One region of the Colwellia sp. MB02u-10 genome, then DNA from elsewhere that is predicted to be linked to it. Evidence: riboswitches for the same ligand, from Rfam matches in the RefSeq annotation. Region 1 holds a riboswitch; the other holds the start of a gene.

Region 1 (6,091 bases):
AATTAACCTTAACAAACCCGCTGGGAAATGGTGATGTTATTGCTGAGATTGATGATTTACCGTTACAAAAGCACAGTGTTGATGTCTGCGTATTAGCGCATGCTTTGGAGTTTTCGTTAGACCCCCATCATGTGGTGCGTGAAGCCAATCGGGTATTAATTCCTAATGGCTATTTAGTGATCACTGGATTTAATCCTTTTAGTTTAGTGGGTCTTAATCAATTTATTCCTTACAGGCGCAAGCAAACGCCTTGGAATGAAAGATTATTTTCACCTATGCGAGTGAAAGATTGGCTGCACTTAATGGGATTTGAGATCCAACTAGATAAACGGTTTTTGCATTCGTCCCTATCTGGGCAACTCACTCAGGGTTTTTTTTGTAACCATTGGCATAATATAGCAGCACGTTATTTTCCAAGTCTAGGCTCTGTTTATGTCATTGTGGCTAAAAAGCGCGTATTACCTTTAACGCCGATCAAACCCAAATGGCAACTCAGGCCACACTTTGAGCCCGTGAAGGTGCCAACGATGAATTCATCAAGAAAAACAAGTAAAAAAACTAATCAGTAATGGTAAAGCAGTACTAAATATAATAACTCAATATTTAAGGTCAGAATTAATTAATGCAACTTCATGAATTCGAAAGCTATTTAAACAACTTATTAAAGCCTGAACAAATTAAAGACTTTTGTCCAAATGGTCTACAAATTCAGGGGCGAGACAAGGTCAGTAAGGTCATCACGGGCGTTACCGCTACACAAGCGTTAATCGAACAAGCGATTGCTGAAAAAGCCGATGCGTTAGTCGTACACCATGGCTTTTTTTGGAAGAATGAAAGTTATGTCATCCGTGGTATGAAACATAAACGCATTAAGGCGTTACTGGCAAATGACATCAGTTTATTTGCCTATCATTTACCCTTAGATATTCATCCAAGCTTAGGTAATAACGCACAATTAGCGAAATTATTTTCAATCAATAATGTCGCGCCATTGGAAGAGGGTAACGCCTTGAGTGTTGCTGTACGTGGAGACTTTACTCGTGAACTTAGCCCACAAGCACTTGAGCAACGCATTAACGAAAAGCTCAACCGAACTTGCTTGCACATAGCGCCGCCATCAAATAAAGCGATTAAAACTGTTGCTTGGTGCAGCGGTGGTGGGCAAGGCTATATTGAGTTAGCGGCTGAACACGGCATAGACGCTTTTATCAGTGGTGAAGTATCTGAGCAAACCACTCATGTTGCGCGCGAGATGGATATTCATTTTTATTGCGCTGGCCACCATGCCACCGAGCGCTATGGCGCTAAAGCATTAGCCGAACATTTTAATCAACATTTGCCATTAGAGGCTAAGTTTATTGATATTGATAACCCGGCCTAAACGGTAGATTATTAATACCAATATATCGGCAACATATAGCACCAATATAGTACCAAGACCAATACTGCTGTTCATGCACAATTGTACTTTTTAAAGAATTAGCCTTATGTAAATGTGTTACTGCACAACAAGGCTTCTTGGTCATTAAGTCGTGTTGTACAAATTGCTGATGTTTTTAGTTGGTTAGCGGTTAGCCTTTAAACCATTGCACTATACGCCCGAGGGTTTCGTACCAAACCGTAGTGGTTTGTTGTAATTTTTTAGCATTAGGTACGTAATAAGACCATGGAGTAAGCCCATTGCTTTTAACCCATGGGCTTGCCGGTGCAGGTATTGGATTGACGCCGTAGCGTTGGAAATAGGCCATGGCTCTGGGTAAATGATTGGCACTAGTGACGAGTACGACATTTTTATTTAACACGCGTGGTGCAATAAGTTGTGCTTCTTCTTCGGTATCTTGAGGGAAATTTTCAGTCAATATTTTATTTTTTGGCACACCTAATAATATTGCTGCTTGCTTAACTTTTTCTGCGTTTGAACTGACATCGCCATCGGCAAAGCCTGAGGTGATTATTTGTGCTTCGGGGTGCAGGCGGTAGATACGAACAGCCTCAACTAACCTTTCTAGTGAACTAGACTTTAATTCACTAGTCGCAGGCAACCCCTGAACGCTGGTGTGAACACCGCCCAAAATAATAATATAATCAACCGGCTTATTGCTGCGGGTAAATGCGGGATAATTATCTTCTAATGCCGCCATGATGTTATTGGACAAAGGTGGAAAGGTACTCAAAAATAATAAAGTGCTTGCGGTAAATAGCGCCCAAAAACTCAATTTTGGTTTTAAACGATAAAAAATAATAGCAATAATTAACAGTAAGAGAATCATGCTCAGTGGCATAATCATTAAGCTAATAATTTTTTTTAGTAAAAATAGATCCATGTGACTCAGTCCAAAATAGGCTATACGAATAGGGTGATAAGTTTTCAAGTTACTCAAGCATAACAATTATAAGACTTTGAAGCAGTAGCCATTTGAAGCCGTGACTAATGGTGACAAACTATTTTATTTGGACGTCTAAAAGTCTGTTGATATTTACGCTTAAATAGGGTTTAATGGCTGCGCTAAAAATTAGAATTTTTACTCCACTTTTATAATGCCCTTATCTATCAAGTATGATGGTGTTATGAATTAAGTAGTACAGAAATAGAAAATTTTTTGCACCAGAAGAGGCGCAATTGCTAGGTAAGTAACATGAGGACCCATTCCTTTGACTGTTACTGAGGGGGACAATTGCCGAGAATATTGATATGGGGGCATATCATATTCGGTCGCTAGGGCTGAATCCTTAGGGCTGTCACCGCTAGAAAAACATAAGTTTTTTTAGCATAGGGTGGAGAGCTTCTGGCTGAATAGTACCGCCTGAATAACGGGTTTTTAACCTAATTCACTCTACGCTCAGTCATGCTCTTCCTGTTAGTTATTTGCCTGTTATATTTGCTATGTTTAATGAAGTACCTTTAGCAATGCAGGCGTTTAGGAAGAATTTTTATGTTAATATCCCATCTTACCAGCCTTAATCGCACTAGTGTTGGCACATTGTTATTTAAATATATATTGTTATCTAAATATACATCTCGCGATAGACTCGAATGTTTAACCATTCAATCTCAAACTCATGGAGAATCTGCATGTCTGTAATCATAGATCATACCAATACTGAAAATATTACCGTTGCAAAGTTTGGCGGCACCAGTGTTGCTGATTTTCATGCGATGTTACGCTGCGCGGATATTATTAAAAATAATAGCACTAACCGTTTAGTGGTGGTATCAGCCAGTGCTGGTGTTACTAATCACTTAGTGCGTTTAAGCCAAGCAGACGTTTCGATAAGCGAACAACAACAAATTATTAGCCATATTGCTGATATTCAATTTGCCATAACTCAGCACTTTGATAATCATCAAGCTATTGATCAAGAAATATCAGGCTTATTAAATGCGTTAGGTGCCTGTGCTGAGCAACAAGCAAAGCAATACAGCACAAAAACCAGTGATGAAATCTTGAGTTTTGGTGAACAATTCAGTTCACGAATTTTTGCACAAGTGTTACAACTCGTCGATGTGAATGGTCATTATTTTGATGTTCGCCAAGTCATGAAAACGGATAGTTTATATGGTAAAGCGCAAGTTGATTTAACCGAATTGGCCGCAAATACTAAAGCACTACTTTATCCCTTACTTAATGATCAAGTTATTGTTACACAAGGTTTTATCGGCTGTGACCAACAAGGTAATACGACCACCTTAGGTCGCGGAGGCTCTGATTACAGCGCAGCGTTGTTAGCTGAAGCTGTTCAAGCCAGTAATTTAAGCATTTGGACTGACGTGGTTGGTATTTTTACTACCGATCCACGGATAACAGATCAAGCACGTTCGATTAATGAAATTAGTTTCGGTGAAGCGGCCGAAATGGCCACCTTTGGCGCAAAAATTCTGCATCCAGCGACACTTATTCCCGCTATGCGGCAAGATATTCCTGTTTTTGTTGGTTCAAGTAAGGAACCTAATGCAGGTGGCACCAAAATACAGCGCCAAGTTGACTCTAATCCTACCTATCGTTCGATTGCGCTGCGACGCGAACAAACCTTAGTGACAGTAAAAAGTCCACAAATGTTGCATGCCAGTGGCTTCCTAGCGAAAGTTTTTACCGTATTAGCCAAACACCAATTAAGTGTTGATTTAATTACCACCAGTGAAATTAGTGTCGCGCTAACCTTTGACAATCCTTATGGCTCAACACAAGCCTTGTTAACTCAAGCCGTGGTAGAAGAGTTAGAACAACTTTGTGAAGTCAGTGTTGAGCATGGTTTGAGTTTAATTGCGGTGATCGGTAATAAAATTCATGGCACTAAAGGGGTCGGCAGCAGTATTTTTGATAAGATAAATGATTTTAATATTCGCATGATTTGTCATGGCGCAAGCAATCATAATTTGTGTTTTCTTGTGCCAGAAGCAGATGCTAACCAAGTGGTTGAGCGTTTACATAGTACCTTGTTTATCGACTAAGCTTAAGGTCAGTAAATATAATTATTGTTTAAACGATAAAGCAGTCATGATTACAAAGTAATGCTTATCAAAATAAGCACTAAAAAATAGCGCTCAAAAAGGGACATTTCACTGTCCCTTTTTGCATTTAATCTGACTGGCCTTTATAAATAAGCTTATTCGTATGCTAAAGGATCGGTGACATTATTGTCAGCAAAGGCTTCTAGGCGCTCTTGACATGCGCCGCATTTACCGCAGGCTTGTGCTCGGCCATTATAACAAGTCCAAGTGTCATCGTAACGCAAACCCATCTTTAAACCATCAGTTAATATATCGGATTTACTGTTCGTTAAGTAAGGACTGAAAATTTCAACCGCTTGATAATTCGCGATTTGACAAACGTCATTCATTTTCATAACAAATTCAGGTCGACAATCAGGATAAATAGCATGATCACCCGAATGAGCGCCATAATATACTTGCGCTGCTTCTACTGAGACCGCATAACCCACAGCTAACGACAGTAAAATCATATTACGATTAGGTACAACCGTTGACTTCATACTTTCGGCTTCGTAATGACCTTCAGGAATGTCGATATCATCGGTCAAAGACGATCCCGCTAATAACTGATTAATTGATGAAATATCAATAACCTTATGAGCAACCCCCAGTTGTTGACAAACTTTACTGGCACAGGCAATTTCTTTCACGTGTTTCTGGCCATAATCAAAGGTTAAGGCATAGACTTCTTTACCGTCTTTTAAAGCGCGGTGCAGTACGGTGAATGAATCCATGCCACCAGAAAAAATTACTACGACTTTACTACTCATATTTACAGATCTCTTGGGGTATAATAAACTTGCGCATTCTACTAGAAATTATCTAAGCATTAAAGAAATGACCACACGTTATAAAATAAATGAATTGTTTGAAACTCTGCAAGGCGAAGGCTCATTTACCGGCCAACCGTCAATTTTCCTTCGTTTACAGGGTTGTCCTGTCGGTTGTTCTTGGTGTGATACTAAACATACCTGGGACATTCATCCTGAGTTAGAAATTACCACTAAGCAACTGTTAAGTAAGATAGAAGAGACTGAACAATGGTCAAATTTATCCTTAGATGATATTGCTGCAATATTTATCAAGCAGGGCTTTAACGCTAAACATATTGTTATTACCGGTGGCGAACCTTGCATGGAAGATTTAACCGCCTTGTGTTTATATTTTGAAGCACAAGGTTATAGCTGTCAGGTAGAAACCTCAGGCACCTTTGAAATTAAAGTCTCTGAGCAATGCTGGGTTACTGTGTCACCCAAAGTGAATATGCGTGGCGGTTACAAAATTTTAGCCAGCGCGATGCAAAGGGCAAATGAAATTAAACATCCGGTGGCCACTGAGCAACATATTGATGACCTAAAAGCGTTATTAGCCGAGCATCAATTAGAAGAAAAGCAAATTTATTTACAACCTATTAGCCAAAAACAACGTGCCACCGAGCTTGCTATTGCCGCTTGTATTAAAAATAACTGGCGCTTATCAGTGCAAGTACACAAATACATTGGTATTGAATAGTATTTTGTCATAGTTGTCATAGCAAATGCTGCACTGCGCTAGCTTGTCATGATCCAAACTTACTGTAATGCTAGAAGTGCAATCCTT
Region 2 (6,091 bases), on a different contig from region 1:
CTCAATTTCAGCGCTAGTAGCGGTTAAATGCGCTTGTGCAAACGGCGCAATAATATCGGCATCAAAATGAAACATCCGGTTCCAATTAACGCCGGTAATGGGATCAAATCGCCCTAAGGTATATTCCCCATTTTTATGATTACAAGCCACAGGGTTGGCATAAGGCACGAGCGTAATACTGCCATTTAATTCAAGGGTTTTTAATTGCTCTAGTAACTGAAAAATAACCGCATTGCCCTGCACTTCTGCGCCATGCATATTAGCCTGGATATAAACATCAGGCCCCTGCTGTTTACCCTTAATACGATAAACCGGCACGGTAAGCGCAGCACCACTGGCCATTTCACCGACATGCATCACTTCTTTACTGATTAAATTCATAAATAATCTCTTACCAATCAAACGACTTTATTGACTAGGTTAACGTAAATACCAAGTTGCAGGCTCTGCTGCACGTACTTGCTCAATTTTGCCTTGCTGTAAAACATATTCAGCGGCAATTTGATGACAAAGAAAAAACGGCATACTTTCAGTAAAGCCATAAGCGCCGGCTAAACCAAAAATTAATTGGTCACCCACATCAACATCACTGGCTATTGCCAAGGTACCCAATTTATCTAAACTGGTACAAAGCGGGCCATGTAGATCAAAATAACCAGGGCTTGCTGCCGACTCTCTCAGCATAGTGACAGGAAAGGGCTGCTCGGTAATTGCCGGGCGAATTAAATGATTGATGCCACCGGCAAGCACTAATTGTTGCTGCTGAAAGTTTTGTTTACGGTCAACAACCGAAGTCACGTAATAACCCATGTCAGCAACGGCAAAACGACCTAGCTCTAGCCAGAGCTCGCTAACACCTGCCTGTGCTTTTATTTTGGCTAAGTCGGCAACAATTTGTTTCCAGCTTAGGCCTTGCCCTGTTTGCAGGTAATCAACACCTAGGCCACCGCCTAAATCTAAGACTTCTAACCTCATGCCCAATTGTTTTGCTAGCGATAACAATGGCGTGACCATTTGTGACCAAAGCTCATACATCCGAGCATTGCTGAGCATATTTCCCCATTGGAAAATATGCAAGCCATTAATATTTAACGCCGGAAAGTGACTAACTTTTATGGTTTGCCACTCTTGGCAAGATAAACCAAAAGGCGTCACTTCATTACCCCCTAAAGGATTTTTTTCACCTTCTTGCCACTGTAATTGTACTCTTAATAATACTTGTGGTTGGCAAGCCAATTCTATTGCTGCTTCATTAAGCCATTGCAACTGGTTCAAACTCTCCACGACAAAAGTGCGCACGCCTTGGCTTAAAAAAGCTTTCATTTGTCGCTTTGATTTGGCCGGACCGGTATTGAGAATGCGATCGGCTTGAACATTTTGTGCTAATACTTGCGTTAGTTCGCCTTGACTCGCCACATCAAAATTAAAACCTTGCTGCGCTAAGGTGCTTATTACACGCGACAAGGGATTAGCCTTAACAGCAAACCAGAGTTTAATCACCTCTTGTTGCATTAACACCGACAAGTGTTGCTCAAGGTAATCTAAATCGTAAAGAAAAAAACCGTCTTCATCTTGCTCAGCTTCCACACTGTTTTTAAGTGCTTCACTGTGCTGTGCTAGCGGTGCAAGTACAGCAGGTCTAAGCCAGTTTGGCCTAGCTGTCGAATTTAACATGGCAGTCATTTTTTGATCCTAACGCAGTACAGATTCAAGTTCTAAAGCGGCATTACTTTTTTCATCTCGGTATTTAACAATTAATGCGCAAGCCATGTTAAGTCCTTGCTGCTGAGCCCAATCACCCGCAACCGGTCGTGTACCCGGTACCACAACTGCATTTTCAGGAATGTCAGCACCCTTTTCCAGTATCACATTATTGACACAGTCATAAACAGCTACCGAGGCCGACAACGATACGCCTGGGGCTAAAACCGCACCTTTTTTCACGACAATGCCTTCTACAATAATCACGCCAGCACTTAAAAAGGCGTTATCTTCAATAATCACCGGACTAGCGCCAATCGGCTCAAGCACACCACCAATTTGTACCGCGGCAGAAACGTGAACATTTTTGCCTATTTGTGCGCATGAGCCAATCAAAGCATGGCTGTCAATCATAGTGCCACTATCAACAAAAGCGCCAACATTAATATAGGCCGGTGGCATAATAATTACGCCTGGCGCAACATAGGCACCACGACGAACCGATGAACCACCCGGCACCATTCTCACTTTATCAGCAACGGTGAACTCCCGTGCAGGTAGGTTATGCTTATCTACAAAGCCACGATAAATACCATCGAACTCAGTGTTTTCTCCGGCTTTAAATGCCGCTAAAATGGCTTGTTTAACCGCGGTATTGACTTGCCAAGTGCCATCGCTATTTTGTTCTGCTGCACGAACTTTACCGGTTTCTAAGTCTGTTAATGTTTGTTGCCAAGTCATGATTTTATTGCTCGTAAGTTAGTTAAATCTAAAGGGTGAGGGGTTTGTGCATTTAAAATGTCATCAGTAGTCTGATGCTGAGCTAGAGGCTTGCTGCTGTTACTCGCTAACCATTGCTGAATGTGTTGATGAATATCGAGTAAACCGTGTTGCGCTGAAAGTTCTGCTTGGCATAAGGGTAGACGAAGTTTTGCAGAGCCAATAATATTCAGCTCAGCCATTAACACTTTTACCGGTATCGGACTAGACACTTGAAATAATGCCGATATCGCTTTATGCCAAAGCGGAAAAAGTCCTTCATGTTGATAAGCTAAGGCCATAGCAACATATTGCCGAGTGGCTTCTGGCCAAACGTTAGCGCAAACCGACACCAAACCTTTAACATTGGCACTCGCAAGGTATGGCATCATGGCGTCTTCACCACTATACAAGTCAAGGTTAGGGCAATGCTCTCTATAGGCCAGCAGTTTATTAAGATCGCCACTGGCTTCTTTCAGTGCCCAACAGTTTTTATGGTTTTGTAATTGTTGTAAGGCCGAAAAGGAAATTTCAACACTGCTGCGTGAAGGCACGTTATAAAGCATACAAGGGACGTTTGCAGCATCGAGTAAACTTTTAAACCAAGCGGTTTGCCCTACGGGCCCCGGCTTGGCATAAATAGGGCTAGTAAGTAAATAAGCCGTTATCGGCAATTTATTGCATTTAGCTATCCAGGCCAGTTGCTCGTTAAGATTATAGCCGCCAACAGCAACCATTATCGGCACTTGTAACGTCATCGCACAAACGTATTGCACTATACTTAAATGCTCTTGCGCGGTTAACGCTAAGCCCTCGCCCGTGCTGCCCAATAATAAAATGCCATTGTGAGCCGCATTTTGTTGTAGCACTAGCTTACGCAAACTAACATAGTCAATGCCGTCATCATCAAATAATGGCGTGATCAGTGCGGTCCAAACCAAAGGTCGGTCTGTTATCAGGTGATTTTCTATCGGTTTTTTTTGATTCATTGCTCTCGAACTTTTGTCGTTCGGAGAACTTTTAGGCGCTTGTACAGACAAAATTTCTAGGATGAAATTTGGCCTTTACAAAGGCCAGAAGCTCTCCACCTAGTTAGGTGACAGTTGCAAGGATTCAACCTAGTAGCCGTCGAACGTATATCCAATGACTATAAAACTTAATGGTTATATATTAACAATTAAGCCTTAACAACCGGCAATTACCTTATCAACAAGGCAATTACCTCGGCGTTAAACCCCCTCATTATTGCTCACTAGAGTTTGATCTCTTCACAATAACTACCTGGTTAACGCTCCTCTTCTGGCCCTTTATTGGCGGTGATTAATCTTTTACGATTAATCACACTGGAATAAGGGACAACAATATTAAAACATTTAAATATAAGCACAGTCAATAGACGGCTAGACGTATACCACTATTTAAATTTAATAGTTTGATTTTATTGCTTTTATTTATTTTTCTAATCAGTGAATACCATCTGGGTCCTCAATAACTAGAGTGCCCATAACGAAAACAAGCTACGCCCGATAAGTTGAACTGAATCAAAATAGCTTTCCCCCTGTGGACTAAAGATGGCGAGATAATTAAATTCGCGTAGACTACGCAGCACTATGACATATCCACAACGGCTGTATTAATGAATACTCGCTGAGTTCGCCCTGTCATTATGATAATTTTTCTTTAAAGTAACGCCGGTATTTTTACATAACTCGAGCCATAAATATCGTCAATAAATAGCCCCCATAAATAATAGTTAGCTTAATTACAGGTATCTTCATGGCAATAAGTAACATTAACCAAATATTAAACCGAAATAGTGAGGCACTAGCCGCAACCAGACCTCTTTTGGTTAATATCGCAGACGATGGTTTTATTAGCCATTACTTAAGTCAGCATAGCGCTGCTCATATTGATAGTTACCACACTAATTATGCTGAATATAAAACTTGTCAGCAATTGAAAAATAGCCGTGTAGACGCACATTTTTGCGTCGAGTATATCGCCAAAACCAAACATGATATGGCGATCATCCATTTTCCAAAAAGTAAGGCTGAATTTAGTTTTACCTTAGCTATGCTCGCTGAGTCAATGACAGACGATGCCGCCATAGTCATTGTTGGTGAAAATAAAGCGGGAGTAAAGTCAGCCGAAAAACTCGGTATTGATTACCTAGAATATTGCCAAAATGTTGACGCTGCAAGACATTGCTTAATGTACATTGGCAAATTAAAACCCTCACTGCCTCGCTTTGATCTACAAAAATTTTATAAATACTACCCAATACAGCTACAAGATAAAGTACTAAAAATTGCCGCTTTGCCAGGCGTATTTAGCCAAAATGCACTAGACACGGGTACAGAAGTTTTATTAGCACACTTACCTGATGTTATTTCAGGTAAAGTTTTAGACTTTGGTTGTGGTGCGGGGGTTATTGCCGCTTATATCGGCACAGTTCACCCAAAAACAACATTAACCTTGGTTGATGTGAGTGCGTTAGCCTTGCACTCAGCGCAAACAACACTGTCTTTAAACCAGTTAAGCGGGCAATATATTGCCTCAGATAGCTTATCTAATGTTCAAGAACGCTATGATTTTGTCATTTCCAACCCACCATTTCATCAGGGCGTAAAAACTCATTATGGCGCTACCGAACAATTTTTAGCCGAGATAAAGCAAAATTTAGCCAGCAAAGGCTGCATTACCATTGTCGCTAATAGTTTTTTGAAATACTTACCCATTATGGAAAAAGCACTGGGTAAAACGAAAACTTTAGCGATTAAAAAAGGTTTTGCGGTTTATCAGTGTTATCTTAATGGAAAGAAATAACCAAGCATGTGTGATTGTTCAAAGCCATAATATTTTCTACAAGCACTTTATAGCCACCATTAATTGAGTTTAGTACTGTATGTCAACAATCAAACCTGTTTGGTCTCTTCGTCGTATCTGCTTGAGCACCTTCATCAGTGCCATCACATTATTATCACTATTGAGTCTCTCAATCATTAGCCAACAATTTAACAAGAGTTATCATGAAAGCGCAGCCAGTGAAATAAAACACTGGGCCAATGTTTTGGCCGATGAAAGCCTCCCCTATTTAGTTAACTCAGAACAACTAGCGTTAAAGAATAATTTTTCATTACCTGAGTACATTCCTAATTTAAATTACTTATACCTTTATAAATTCAATAGCGACACTGAAAAATTAACCTTTTTTTATAGTTACAAACGTAATGATCAGCGGGCTAGTATTGCGCAAAAATCGCATGAAGTTAAAAGTTTATTAACACCAAGGTTCAAAGAAAAACACCTTGAGTACATGCAAGCCATTAAAGTTAAAGAAAAAATTATCGGTTATATTTATTTGCAGAGCAGTAGCGAGTACCTCACACAGCTTACTGATAAATTATTAATCATCAGTATTATCATTGTTTTTATCGTATTTATTATCGCCATTTTTATAGCGCTTAAGCTTGAGCGCTATATTAGTGCGCCATTCTCTTCTTTGATTAACACCGTACAAATTGCCGCTCGACAAAAAAACTTTCAACAAGAGTGCGACACTATGCCATATCGTGAAGCTGACATTTTAGCGCTTAATATTAATATGTTATTTGCTCGCATAGATAAACAC

Evidence for each region. A riboswitch is a leader RNA that binds a small molecule or an ion and turns the genes downstream of it on or off. The one in region 1 is predicted to bind lysine.
Region 2: another riboswitch for lysine. It lies ahead of dapA (4-hydroxy-tetrahydrodipicolinate synthase); the one in region 1 lies ahead of lysC (lysine-sensitive aspartokinase 3).

Annotation. Positions count from the first base shown of each region.
Region 1 covers NZ_JACGVK010000120.1:126,911-133,001, forward strand. The annotation lists gene H4J59_RS11560 (class I SAM-dependent methyltransferase) at 1-569, shown strand, start outside; gene H4J59_RS11565 (Nif3-like dinuclear metal center hexameric protein) at 623-1,381, shown strand; gene H4J59_RS11570 (ElyC/SanA/YdcF family protein) at 1,572-2,324, opposite strand; lysine riboswitch at 2,602-2,794, shown strand; gene lysC (lysine-sensitive aspartokinase 3) at 3,074-4,450, shown strand; gene queC (7-cyano-7-deazaguanine synthase QueC) at 4,606-5,262, opposite strand; gene queE (7-carboxy-7-deazaguanine synthase QueE) at 5,330-6,004, shown strand.
Region 2 covers NZ_JACGVK010000139.1:60,384-66,474, forward strand. The annotation lists gene H4J59_RS18025 (succinylglutamate desuccinylase/aspartoacylase family protein) at 1-381, opposite strand, end outside; gene H4J59_RS18030 (PLP-dependent decarboxylase) at 421-1,683, opposite strand; gene H4J59_RS18035 (2,3,4,5-tetrahydropyridine-2,6-dicarboxylate N-succinyltransferase) at 1,693-2,442, opposite strand; gene dapA (4-hydroxy-tetrahydrodipicolinate synthase) at 2,439-3,449, opposite strand; lysine riboswitch at 3,530-3,767, opposite strand; gene H4J59_RS18045 (methyltransferase) at 4,237-5,286, shown strand; gene H4J59_RS18050 (sensor histidine kinase) at 5,366-6,091, shown strand, end outside.